Regions from separate parts of the Streptomyces sp. NPDC001410 genome, predicted to be linked through region 1. Evidence: riboswitches for the same ligand, from Rfam matches in the RefSeq annotation. Region 1 holds a riboswitch; each other region holds the start of a gene.
What was found. A riboswitch is a leader RNA that binds a small molecule or an ion and turns the genes downstream of it on or off. The one in region 1 is predicted to bind thiamine pyrophosphate.
Positions count from the first base shown of each region.

Region 1 (3,694 bases):
ACCTCCGTGCCGCGATTCTCGCTCAGGGCCTGCGCGGGGGTGCCGGGCAGGGTCGGGTCGGGGGTGAAGAGCCACTCGATCATCTCTTCGTCCGTGAAGCCGTCGTCCCTCAGCAGCGTCAGGGTCCCGGACAGGCCCTTGACGACCTTGTCCCCGTCGATGAAGGCGGCGGGGACGTGCAGCGCCCGGTTCTCACCTCGGCGTACGGCGATGAGCTGGCCCTCCTTGACCAGCTGCCGCACACGTGTCACCTCGACGTCGAGCATCTCGGCGATGTCGGGGAGGGTGAGCCAGGCGGGGACGAGAGCATCGATCTTTGCGTCAATCTCGGTCACAGGGACAAGCGTAGGCGCTCCGCTGGTTCGGCCGCGATGGGAAGTGCCGGGATGTGTCGTCGGTCGTCCGCGGGTCCGTTGTGGCTGGTCGCTCCCCCAAGTTCTCGGCTTCGCTCGAACAGGGGGGACCCCCATCGCGGCGGAGCCGCATGCCGGCTCAGCCCCGCGCCCCTTGGGAGCGCTGCCCCAAGACGTTGATCAGTCGGCCGTGGCGTCCTTCAGCGGTCTGGCCGGGTCGGTCAGCGCCTCGGCGTCCATGCGCCGGCTCGCCTCGATCAGGCGCCGGCCCTGGGCCAGATCACGCGGCCGGCCCACGGCCAGCAGGGCCACCAGCCGGTCCTCGCGCAGCCAGCAGACGGTCCAGGCCGGGCCCGCGGGGTCGCCGCGCCACACCATGCGGTCGGCCGCGGGGTGGTGGCCGGCGTACTGGACGAAGCGGCCGAACTGCTCGGACCAGAAGTACGGCACCGGGTCGTAGACCACGGGGGTCTCGCCCAGGATGTTCGCGGCGACCGTACGCGGGCCCTGTAGGGCGTTGTCCCAGTGGTGGACCAGCAGCCGGGTGCCGTACCGCGCCGAGGGGAAGGAGGCGCAGTCGCCGACCGCGTACACGTCCTCGACGGAGGTGCGCAGATGGGCGTCGGCCACGACCTCGCCGTGCGCGCCCACCTCGACGCCCGAGCCGGCCAGCCAGGCGGTGGCGGGGCGCGCGCCGATGCCGACCACGACGGCGTCCGCAGGCAGCCGCATGCCGTCCGCGAGCAGCACCGCGCCGGGCTCGACGCGCTCCACGCGCGCGTGGGTGCGCAGCTCGGCGCCGCTGTCGGCGTACCAGGCGGCCATCGGGGCGGCCACCTCGGGCGGCAGCGCGCCCGCGAGCGGCCGGTCGGCGGCCTCGACGACGGTCACCGCGCAGCCCGCCTCACGGGCCGCCGTGGCGAACTCGGCGCCGATCCAGCCGGCGCCGACGACCACGATGGAGTGCTGCCGGGCGAGCACCGGCCGCAGCCGCTCGGCGTCGTCCAGGGTGCGCAGCAGATGCACGCCCGGCACGCCCTCGGTGCCCGGCAGCGTGATCGGTTCGGCGCCGGTGGCGAGGACCAGCACGTCGTACGGGACGGGCCCGGCCTCGGTGTCCAGCTCGTGGTCGCCGGGGCGCACGCCCAGCACCTCGCAGCCGAGCCGCAGTTCGACGCCGAGCGACTCGAAGTCGACGTCGAAGGCGGATCCCTCGGCCTTGCCCAGCAGCACGGCCTTGGACAGCGGCGGCCGGTCGTACGGCTGATGGGGCTCGGCGCCGATCAGCGTGACGGTGCCCGTGAAGCCCTGCTCGCGCAGGGCGACCGCGGTCTGCACCCCGGCCATGCCCGCGCCCGCGACGACCACGCGCCGCCCCTGTGACGTGCCCTGTCGTGCTGTCTGCTCGCTCACCCGATCACCATAGACAACTGACAATTCGTCAGTCAGCGGGCGTGCTCGGTGACCTGTTCCACAACGCTGGTCCCGGCGCCCGGCCGGGACTCCCACTCCCAGGTCTCCTCCAGCCGCACCCGCCCGTCCGGCAGCTCCACGACGGTGGACGCGCAGTGCCCCGAGGAGGTGGTCCCGTCGTGTCCCAGCTGCACGTACCGGAAGTCCAGCCGGTCGCCCTGCCGGGTGCCGACCAAATGGCCGCGCACGACGTCGCCGCCCGCGTACTCGGCCCAGATCTCGCCGTCCTTCTCGTGGTACGCGAACCGGGTGCGGGTACCCACCTGACCTGGGGCCTGGTCCGCCACGGGGGCCAGGATCAGTCCGTCGAGAGATCTATAGGGCGGGGCGCAGCCCCTCGTTCGAGGGTGGTGGCGGGAGACGGGCGGGCAGGCCATGGACCGGGGCTCCCTTACGGGTGACGAGCGCTGCGGGCTAGGGTGGCCACCGTACAAGCACTCGCGGGAGCCCGGACGCACCGGGCTGAGAGGGAGGCTGGCGGCCTCCGACCGTACGAACCTGATCCGGGTCATGCCGGCGAAGGGAGGGGCTGGACGCCCATGTCGTCACGTACGTCCGACGTCCTCGTCATCGGGGGCGGAATCATCGGCCTGGTCACGGCCTGGCGGGCCGCGCAGCGCGGGCTCGCCACGGCCGTGGTGGACCCCGAGCCCGGCGGCGGGGCCGCGCGGGTCGCGGCGGGGATGCTGGCCGCGGTCTCCGAGCTGTACTACGGCGAGGAGACACTGCTCGCCCTGAACCTGGAGTCCGCCCGCCGCTACCCGGACTTCGCGGCCGAGCTGACCGAGCTGACGGGCCACGACCTCGGCTACCGCCGCTGCGGCACGCTCGCCGTCGCGCTCGACGCCGACGACCGCGCCCACCTGCGCGAACTGCACGCGCTCCAGCAGCGTTCGGGCCTGGAGTCGGAGTGGCTGTCCGGGCGGGAGTGCCGGCGGCTGGAGCCGATGCTCGCGCCCGGGGTGCGCGGCGGACTGCGGGTCGACGGCGACCACCAGATCGACCCGAGGCGGCTGGCCGCGGCCCTGGTGACCGCGTGCGAGCGGGCCGGGGTGGTCTTCCACCGGTCCTGGGCCGAGCGGCTCGACGTCGCACGGGGCCGGGCCACCGGAGTGACCACGGCGGACGGCACGGCGCTGAGCGCGGAGCAGGTCGTCCTCGCGGGCGGCAGCCTGAGCGGGCGTCTCGCGGGCGTCCCGGACGACGTACTGCCCCCCGTGCGGCCGGTGAAGGGCCAGGTGCTGCGGCTGACCGTGCCGCGCCGGTACGCACCCTTCCTGAGCCGCACCGTGCGGGCGATGGTGCGCGGCAGCCATGTGTACCTGGTGCCCCGGGAGAACGGCGAGCTGGTCGTCGGCGCCACCAGCGAGGAGCTGGGCTGGGACACGACCGTCACCGCCGGGGGCGTGTACGAGCTGCTGCGCGACGCCCATGAGTTGGTGCCGGGGATCACCGAGCTGCCCCTCACCGAGACCCTGGCGGGGCTGCGCCCCGGCTCCCCGGACAACGCGCCGCTGCTCGGCCCGTCCGGGCTCGACGGGCTGCTGCTGGCCACCGGGCACTACCGCAACGGGGTGCTGCTCACGCCGGTCACCGGGGACGTGATGGCGGAGCTGCTGGCCGGCGGTGAACTGCCCGAGGAGGCCCGTCCGTTCACGCCGGAGCGCTTCGGCGCCGCACTCATGGAGCAGCCCGCATGAACATCTCCGTCACCATCTCCGTGAACGGGGAGCGCCACCAGGTCGCCCCGGGCACCGCGCTGGACGCCCTCGTGAAGACCCTCACCAGGGCGCCGTCCGGGGTGGCCGCCGCCGTCAACGAGACCGTCGTCCCGCGCGCGCAGTGGGCGACCACGGCCCTCGCCGAGG
Region 1 is NZ_JBIAWE010000006.1:46,868-50,561, reverse strand. Features, by position in the region: gene ACFY3C_RS14135 (Rv2175c family DNA-binding protein) at 1-335, opposite strand, end outside; gene ACFY3C_RS14130 (NAD(P)/FAD-dependent oxidoreductase) at 534-1,766, opposite strand; gene ACFY3C_RS14125 (hypothetical protein) at 1,799-2,203, opposite strand; TPP riboswitch at 2,257-2,368, shown strand; gene thiO (glycine oxidase ThiO) at 2,366-3,526, shown strand; gene thiS (sulfur carrier protein ThiS) at 3,523-3,694, shown strand, end outside.

Region 2 (3,694 bases), on a different contig from region 1:
GTCGAGGGACCAATCCCGGCCAGTCGATGTCATTTGACGGGGTAGGCGATGCGGGAATCCGTACAAGCAGAAGTCATGATGAGCTTTCTCGTGTCGGAGGAGCTCTCCTTCCGCATTCCGGTGGAGTTGCGCTACGAGACCTGTGATCCCTATGCCGTGCGGCTGACCTTCCATCTGCCCGGTGATGCCCCGGTGACCTGGGCCTTCGGCCGCGAGCTGCTGATCGACGGAGTCGGACGGCCGTGCGGCGAGGGGGACGTGCACATCGCACCCGTCGACTCCGAGGTGCTGGGCGAGGTGCTGATCCGGCTTCAGGTCGGCGGCGACCAGGCCCTGTTCCGTTCCTCGGCTCCACCGCTCGTGGCCTTCCTCGACCGCACGGACAAGCTCGTACCGCTCGGGCAGGAGGGCGCGCTGGCCGACTTCGACGCCCATCTCGACGAGGCCCTGGACCGCATCCTGGCCGAGGAACAGAGCGCCGGCTGAGGTGTTGCGGCAACGGGGCGCCCAGCGCTCCGCCATGCCGCGTGCAGCTGTGCAGGAACGCTTCTTCGCTGGGTTCCGGCCTCCGCCGGGCTCCCTCACCGCTTCCGGCGCCGGCCCCTGCCGCCGCGCGCCGGAGCGGGCAGTGCCCCGGCGGGGGCCGCCGTGTCCGGTGCCGGCCGGTCGGCCGACACCACCAGGGCGGCGAGCGCGGTGGTGACCGGGACGGAGGCGACCAGGCCGATCGAACCCACCAGCGTGCGCACGATCTCCTCGGCCACCAGCTCGCTGTTGGCGACCGTGCCCACGCTGCTCTGGGCGATCGAGAACAGCAGCAGCAGCGGCAGCGCGGCACCGGCGTAGGCGAGGACGAGAGTGTTGACCACCGAGGCGATGTGGTCGCGGCCGATCCGGATGCCCGCCCGGTACAGCCCGCGCCAGCCCATCGCCGGATTGGCCTCGTGCAGTTCCCAGACCGCCGACGTCTGGGTCACCGTCACATCGTCCAGGACACCGAGCGAACCGATGATGACGCCGGCCAGCAGCAGACCGCTCATGTCGATCGACGGGTACAGGCCGTGGATCAGACCGGTGTTGTCGTCCGTGTTGCCGGTGAGCGCGGCCCAGTCGATGAACTCCGAGCCGAGGATGCCGATCAGCAGCAGGGAGGCCAGCGTGCCGAGCACCGCCACCGACGTACGGGCCGACAGTCCATGGCACATGTAGAGCGCGATGAGCATGATCGCGCTGGCCCCGACGACGGCCACCAGCAGCGGATTCGAGCCCTGCAGGATCGCGGGCAGGATGAAGAGCGTCAGCACCAGGAAGCTCACGGCCAGCGCGACCAGCGCCATGACACCGCGCATCCGGCCCACCACCACGACGGCGAGCGCGAAGATCCCCGCGAGCAGTGCCATCGGGAACTTACGGTTCACATCGGTGACGGAGTACTGCAGGTTCTTCGGCGCCGAGGGCTCGTAGGCGACCACGACCTTCTCGCCCTCCTGCAACTGCCGCGTCTGGTCCGGCTGCACGATCTCGGTGAACGTACGGCCCTGGTCGTCGCCGGTGTCGACGCGGATCGTCGCCTTCCTGCAGGTACCTTTCGCCTGTTGCTGCGCCGAGTTGCCCTCGGCGGTGGAGGTGTCGCCGGTCGCGGTGCCCCCCGAGGCGTTCACCGACTTGCAGCTCACCTCGACCACCTTGGTGACCGTGGCCTGCTGTGTCTGGCGGTCGAAGCCGACGCCCGTGCGTTCGTGCGGCGGGGCTCCCCCGGGCCAGAGCACCACGAGACCGACCACGACCGCGGCCGCGAACGGGATCAGGATCGCCGCGATGACCTTGCGCAGATGCTTGGAGACGGGCGCGGCGGGTCCATGGCTGTGGCTGTGCCCGTGCGAGTGGCCGTGTCCGGTGCCCGGGCCGTGCCTGTCCCCGTCCCCGTGGCCATGGCCATGGCCGTGCCCGTGGCCGTCATGGCCGTGTTCGCCGCCCTGTCCGGAGCCGCCTCCGCGCGGCGGTTCGGAGGGAGGGTACGGGTACTGCTCCATGGTGGTCACCGCCAGATCATCGCAAGAACGCCAGGGGCCCTCTGTTCACCGCGCCCGAATTGACGCTAGCGTGGAGGCACCTTTGCACACGCGGGAGCTCGGAGCACCGGGCTGAGAGGGCGCTGACCTCCGTATTCGCGATGTTTCACGTGGAACGTGGTTTCACGGGAAACATCGGCAGACGGAAACCGCTGCGTCGACCGCCGAACCTGTTACCGGGTAATGCCGGCGTAGGGAGTAGGTCTCATGACCAACAAGGACGCACGCACGCCTGCCTCCGTTCAGGACGAGAAGTCCCAGGAGGCCGGGAAGTCCATCGGCTGGCACAAGGCGTACGTCGAGGGCACCCGCCCCGACCTGCGCGTGCCGGTCCGCCAGGTGCACCTCACCAACGGGCAGTCGGTCACGCTGTACGACACATCAGGCCCGTACACCGATCCACTCGTCGACACCGACGTCCGCAGGGGTCTGTCGCCGCTGCGGGAGAACTGGATCATCGCCCGCGGCGACACCGAGGAGTACGCCGGCCGTCCCGTCCGCCCCGAGGACGACGGGATCAAGCACACCTCACCGCGCGGCGGGCTGCGCAACCTGGACGCGGTCTTCCCCGGACGTCCGCGTCAGCCGCGCCGAGGCCGTGACGGCACGGCGGTCACACAGCTCGCGTACGCCCGCCGCGGCGAGATCACGCCCGAGATGGAGTTCGTGGCCCTCCGCGAGAACGTTGATCCCGAGGTGGTCCGCGAGGAGATCGCCGCGGGCCGCGCGGTGCTGCCGGCCAACGTCAACCACCCGGAGATCGAGCCGATGATCATCGGCAAGCGGTTCCTGGTGAAGGTCAACGCCAACATCGGCAACTCCGCGGTCACTTCCTCCATCGAGGAGGAGGTCGAGAAGATGACCTGGGCGACCCGTTGGGGCGCCGACACGGTCATGGACCTGTCCACCGGCCGCAACATCCACACCACCCGCGAGTGGGTGCTGCGCAACTCCCCCGTCCCCATCGGCACGGTGCCGCTCTACCAGGCGCTGGAGAAGGTCGACGGCAGGGCCGAGGAACTGACCTGGGAGATCTACAAGGACACGGTCATCGAGCAGGCCGAGCAGGGCGTGGACTACATGACCGTCCACGCGGGCGTGCGCCTGCCGTATGTGCCGCTCACCGCCAACCGCAAGACCGGCATCGTCTCGCGCGGCGGCTCGATCATGGCCGCGTGGTGCCTCGCGCACCACAAGGAGTCGTTCCTGTACGAGAACTTCGAGGAGCTCTGCGAGATCCTCGCCGCCTACGACGTCACGTACTCGCTCGGCGACGGCCTCCGGCCGGGCTCGATCGCGGACGCCAACGACGAGGCACAGTTCGCGGAGCTGCGGACGCTCGGGGAACTCAACCGGATCGCCAAGCGTTTCAACGTACAGACCATGATCGAGGGCCCGGGCCACGTCCCGATGCACAAGATCAAGGAGAACATCGACCTTCAGCAGGAGATCTGCGATGAGGCTCCGTTCTATACGCTCGGCCCGCTGACCACGGACGTCGCCCCGGCGTACGACCACATCACCTCCGGCATCGGTGCCGCGATGATCGCCTGGTGGGGCACGGCGATGCTCTGCTACGTCACGCCCAAGGAGCACCTCGGCCTGCCCAACCGTGACGACGT
Region 2 is NZ_JBIAWE010000012.1:236,520-240,213, reverse strand. Features, by position in the region: gene ACFY3C_RS26975 (SsgA family sporulation/cell division regulator) at 49-486, shown strand; gene ACFY3C_RS26970 (YibE/F family protein) at 582-2,033, opposite strand; TPP riboswitch at 2,114-2,287, shown strand; gene thiC (phosphomethylpyrimidine synthase ThiC) at 2,280-3,694, shown strand, end outside.
Region 2: another riboswitch for thiamine pyrophosphate. It lies ahead of thiC (phosphomethylpyrimidine synthase ThiC); the one in region 1 lies ahead of thiO (glycine oxidase ThiO).

Region 3 (3,694 bases), on a different contig from region 1:
AGGAACGCCGTACCGACGACGACGGTCGGCAGCACGAACGGGACCGTGACGACGGCCCGCAGCAGCTGTCTGCCCGGGAAGTCCAGGCGGGCGAAGGCATAGGCGGCGGGCAGGGCGAGCAGCAGGGTGAGCGCGGTGGAGGCGAGCGCCTGCCAGGTGGTGAACCACAGCACGTGCCGGATGTCCGGCTGGGTGACGACGTCCGCCATCCGCCCGAACTGCCAGGCGCCGTCCACCTTCAGCCCGCGCGCGACGATCGCGGCGACGGGCCAGGCGAAGAAGACGGCGAAGAACGCGACGGGCAGGGCCATGAGCCCCAGCCGCGCCGCGTTCCCGCGCGTTCGCCCCTCGGCTACTTCAGTACGAGCGACGTCCACGACTTGACCCACTGGTCGCGGTTGGCGGCGATCTTGCCGGGGGCCATGGTCTCCGGGTCCTTGGCGGCCGGCCCGTACTTCGTGAAGTCGTCGGGCACCGCGGCACCCTGCACCACCGGGTACACGAACATGTTCAGCGGCATGTCCTGCTGGAACTCCTTGGAGAGCAGGAAGTCGATGAACGCCTTGGCACCCTTGGTGTTCTTCGCGTTGCTCAGCAGCCCGGCGAACTCGATCTGCCGGAAGCAGGTGCCGGTCGCGACGCCGGTCGGGGCGGTGCTGGGCCGCTTCTTGGCGTAGATCACCTCGGCGGGCGGGGAGGAGGCGTACGACACCACGAGCGGCCGGTCGCCGCCCGCCTTCCTGCCCTCGGACGAGCCGGAGAACTCCTGGCGGTAGGCCTGCTCCCAACCGTCGACGACCTTGACGCCGTTGGCCTTGAGCTTCTTCCAGTAGTCCTGCCAGCCGTTGTCGCCGTACTGCGCGGCGCTGCCGAGCAGGAAGCCGAGGCCGGGCGAGGAGGTGGCCGCGTTCTCGGTGACGAGGAGGTTCTTGTACGCGGGCTTGGCGAGGTCGGCGAAGGTCTGCGGCGGGGTCAGCTTGTGCTCGCTGAAGTAGGCCTTGTCGTAGTTGACGCAGATGTCGCCGTAGTCGACGGGCGTGACCCGGTGCTTGTCCTTGTCGAGCTGGTAGTCGGCGCCGACGGTGCCGAGGCCCTTCGCCTCGTAGGACTGGAACAGCCCGTTGTCGAGAGCCCGGGACAGCAGGGTGTTGTCGACGCCGAAGAAGACGTCGCCCTGCGGGTTGTCCTTGGTCAGGATCGCCTTGTTGACGGCCTGACCGGCGTCGCCATTGGGCAGTACCCGGACCTTGTAGCCGGACTGCTTCTCGAAGTCCTTGAGCACGCTCTTGGAGACGAACCACGAGTCGTGGCTGACCAGGGTCACGGTCTTGGAGTCGTCCCTGGCGCCCTTGGTGTCCGTCGATCCGCACGCGGACAAGGTGAGCAGGCCGAGGCCGACCGCCGCGGCCACGAGGGTCTTGGTGTGCACGTGAGTGTCCTCCTGGGGGTTGGCCAGGAAGAACGCGGCCCTGCCCGGTCCTTCTGAGAAGAACCCGGGCAGGGCGCAACAGCATGAGTGGTGACCGAACTTCCTACCCAGAATGACCTGGGCGAGGTTCAGAGGGTCTGCGGCCCGCTTGCCGCACTCTCAGCGCTGTGGCGCTCCCCTGTCGGAATATGAAGATGTGATGAGACGTGGATGAGACGTAATCGAACGCAGCCAGATTACCGCTCGGTGGCGGCGAGCTGACCACACGCCCCGTCGATCTCCTGCCCGCGCGTATCCCGGATGGTGACCGGCACACCGTGGGCGGCGATCGCCTCCACGAACGCCTTCTCGTCCTCGGGCCGCGAGGCGGTCCACTTGGACCCCGGCGTCGGGTTCAGCGGAATCAGGTTGACGTGCACGGGCTTGCCCCTGAGCAGCCGCCCGAGCCGGTCACCACGCCAGGCCTGGTCGTTGATGTCGCGGATGAGCGCGTACTCGATCGACAGCCGGCGCCCGGACCTCTCGACGTACTCGAACCCGGCGTCCAGCACCTCGCGCACCTTCCACCGCGTGTTCACGGGGACGAGGGTGTCGCGCAGCTCGTCGTCGGGGGCGTGCAGGGAGATCGCGAGCCGGCACTTGAAGCCCTCGTCGGCGAACCGGTGGATGGCGGGCACGAGCCCGACCGTCGAGACGGTGATCCCTCGCTGCGAGAGCCCGAGCCCGTCCGGCGCGGGATCGGTCAGCGCGCGGATGGCCCCCACGACCCGGTTGTAGTTGGCGAGCGGCTCGCCCATGCCCATGAAGACGATGTTGGAAAGCCGCGCAGGCCCACCGGGCACGTCACCGTCCCGCAGAGCCCGCATGCCATCGACGATCTGATGGACGATCTCGGCGGTGGACAGATTCCGGTCGAGCCCCGCCTGCCCGGTGGCACAGAAGGGGCAGTTCATCCCGCACCCGGCCTGCGAGCTGATGCACATGGTCACCCGGTCCGGGTACCGCATCAGCACCGACTCCACGAGCGTGCCGTCGAACAGCCGCCACAGCGTCTTGCGGGTCGTCCCCTGGTCGGTCGACAGATGCCGGACGACGGTCATCAGGTCCGGGAACAGCGCCTCGCGCAGCTTGTCCCGCGAACCGGCCGGGATGTCGGTCCACTGCTCGGGGTCGTGCGCGTACCGCGCGAAGTAGTGCTGCGAGAGCTGCTTGGCACGAAACGGCTTCTCACCGACCTCGGCCACCGCCTCCTTGCGCTGGGCGGGCGTGAGGTCGGCAAGGTGCCGCGGCGGCTTCTTGGCTCCGCGCGGGGCTACGAAAGTGAGTTCTCCGGGCTTAGGCATGGCGCTACCAGTGTCGCAGATCAACTCCGGCAGCCCAGGCCAGAGCGGGGTGGGGGTGGTCACCCGCAGGTGTTCTCTGTCAACTTTGGTCGGCCGCGTACGGCCCAGAGACGGCCCAGACCCCACCTGGCTGATGCATCCCGGGCATCTCTACAGCCTCGGGACGGGCAACAAGTGTTGCGCTACTGTGGCGCGGTGAATCGCGAGTTGCCTGTGATCAGTCTCTTCTCCGGTGCAGGTGGCCTGGACTGCGCCGTTGAGCGCTGCGCCGAGCCGCCACTAACCCATGACGGCAGCGGGTCACCACTGCGTGTTGCCGTGGCAACGGACTACGACGAGACAGCTCTGCAAACACTTGCCCTGAACTTCCCTCACACCAAGACGTTGTGCGGGGACATTCAGACCACACCAACTCAAGAGATTTTGGAAGCGGGCGGGCTACAGCGTGGCGATGCCACCCTGCTTATTGGCGGACCTCCGTGCACGCCGTTCAGCAAGTCTGGTTTCTGGATCGAAGAGAAGCGAAACAGCGCCGACCCAAACGCCTCGCTACTTGATGAATATGTCCGTGTCGTTCGCGAGAGTAAGCCTGAAGCGTTCATTCTAGAGAACGTTCAAGGCCTTACCTACAAGACACACAAAGCCCAGTTCGATCGCCTCATCGAGGGGCTGAGAGACGCGGGTTACAACCCTTCCTACAAGATTCTCCTTGCCGCCGAGTACGGCGTCCCTCAACTCCGCCGTAGGGTTTTCGTCGTAGGACGCAGGGATGGGAAGAAATTCCACTTCCCTGAGTCTACGCACTCAGGCGAGTCAGAACGTGATCGCGTCATTGACCATTCGAAGATCCCATTCGTGGGACTAAGGCAGGCCTTTCAGGGACTCCCTAAAGAGCCCATCGATTTGAGCGATATCGTGGAAG
Region 3 is NZ_JBIAWE010000010.1:147,397-151,090, forward strand. Features, by position in the region: gene ACFY3C_RS23110 (ABC transporter permease) at 1-311, opposite strand, end outside; gene ACFY3C_RS23115 (thiamine ABC transporter substrate binding subunit) at 353-1,429, opposite strand; TPP riboswitch at 1,512-1,619, opposite strand; gene rlmN (23S rRNA (adenine(2503)-C(2))-methyltransferase RlmN) at 1,666-2,772, opposite strand; gene ACFY3C_RS23125 (DNA cytosine methyltransferase) at 2,968-3,694, shown strand, end outside.
Region 3: another riboswitch for thiamine pyrophosphate. It lies ahead of ACFY3C_RS23115 (thiamine ABC transporter substrate binding subunit); the one in region 1 lies ahead of thiO (glycine oxidase ThiO).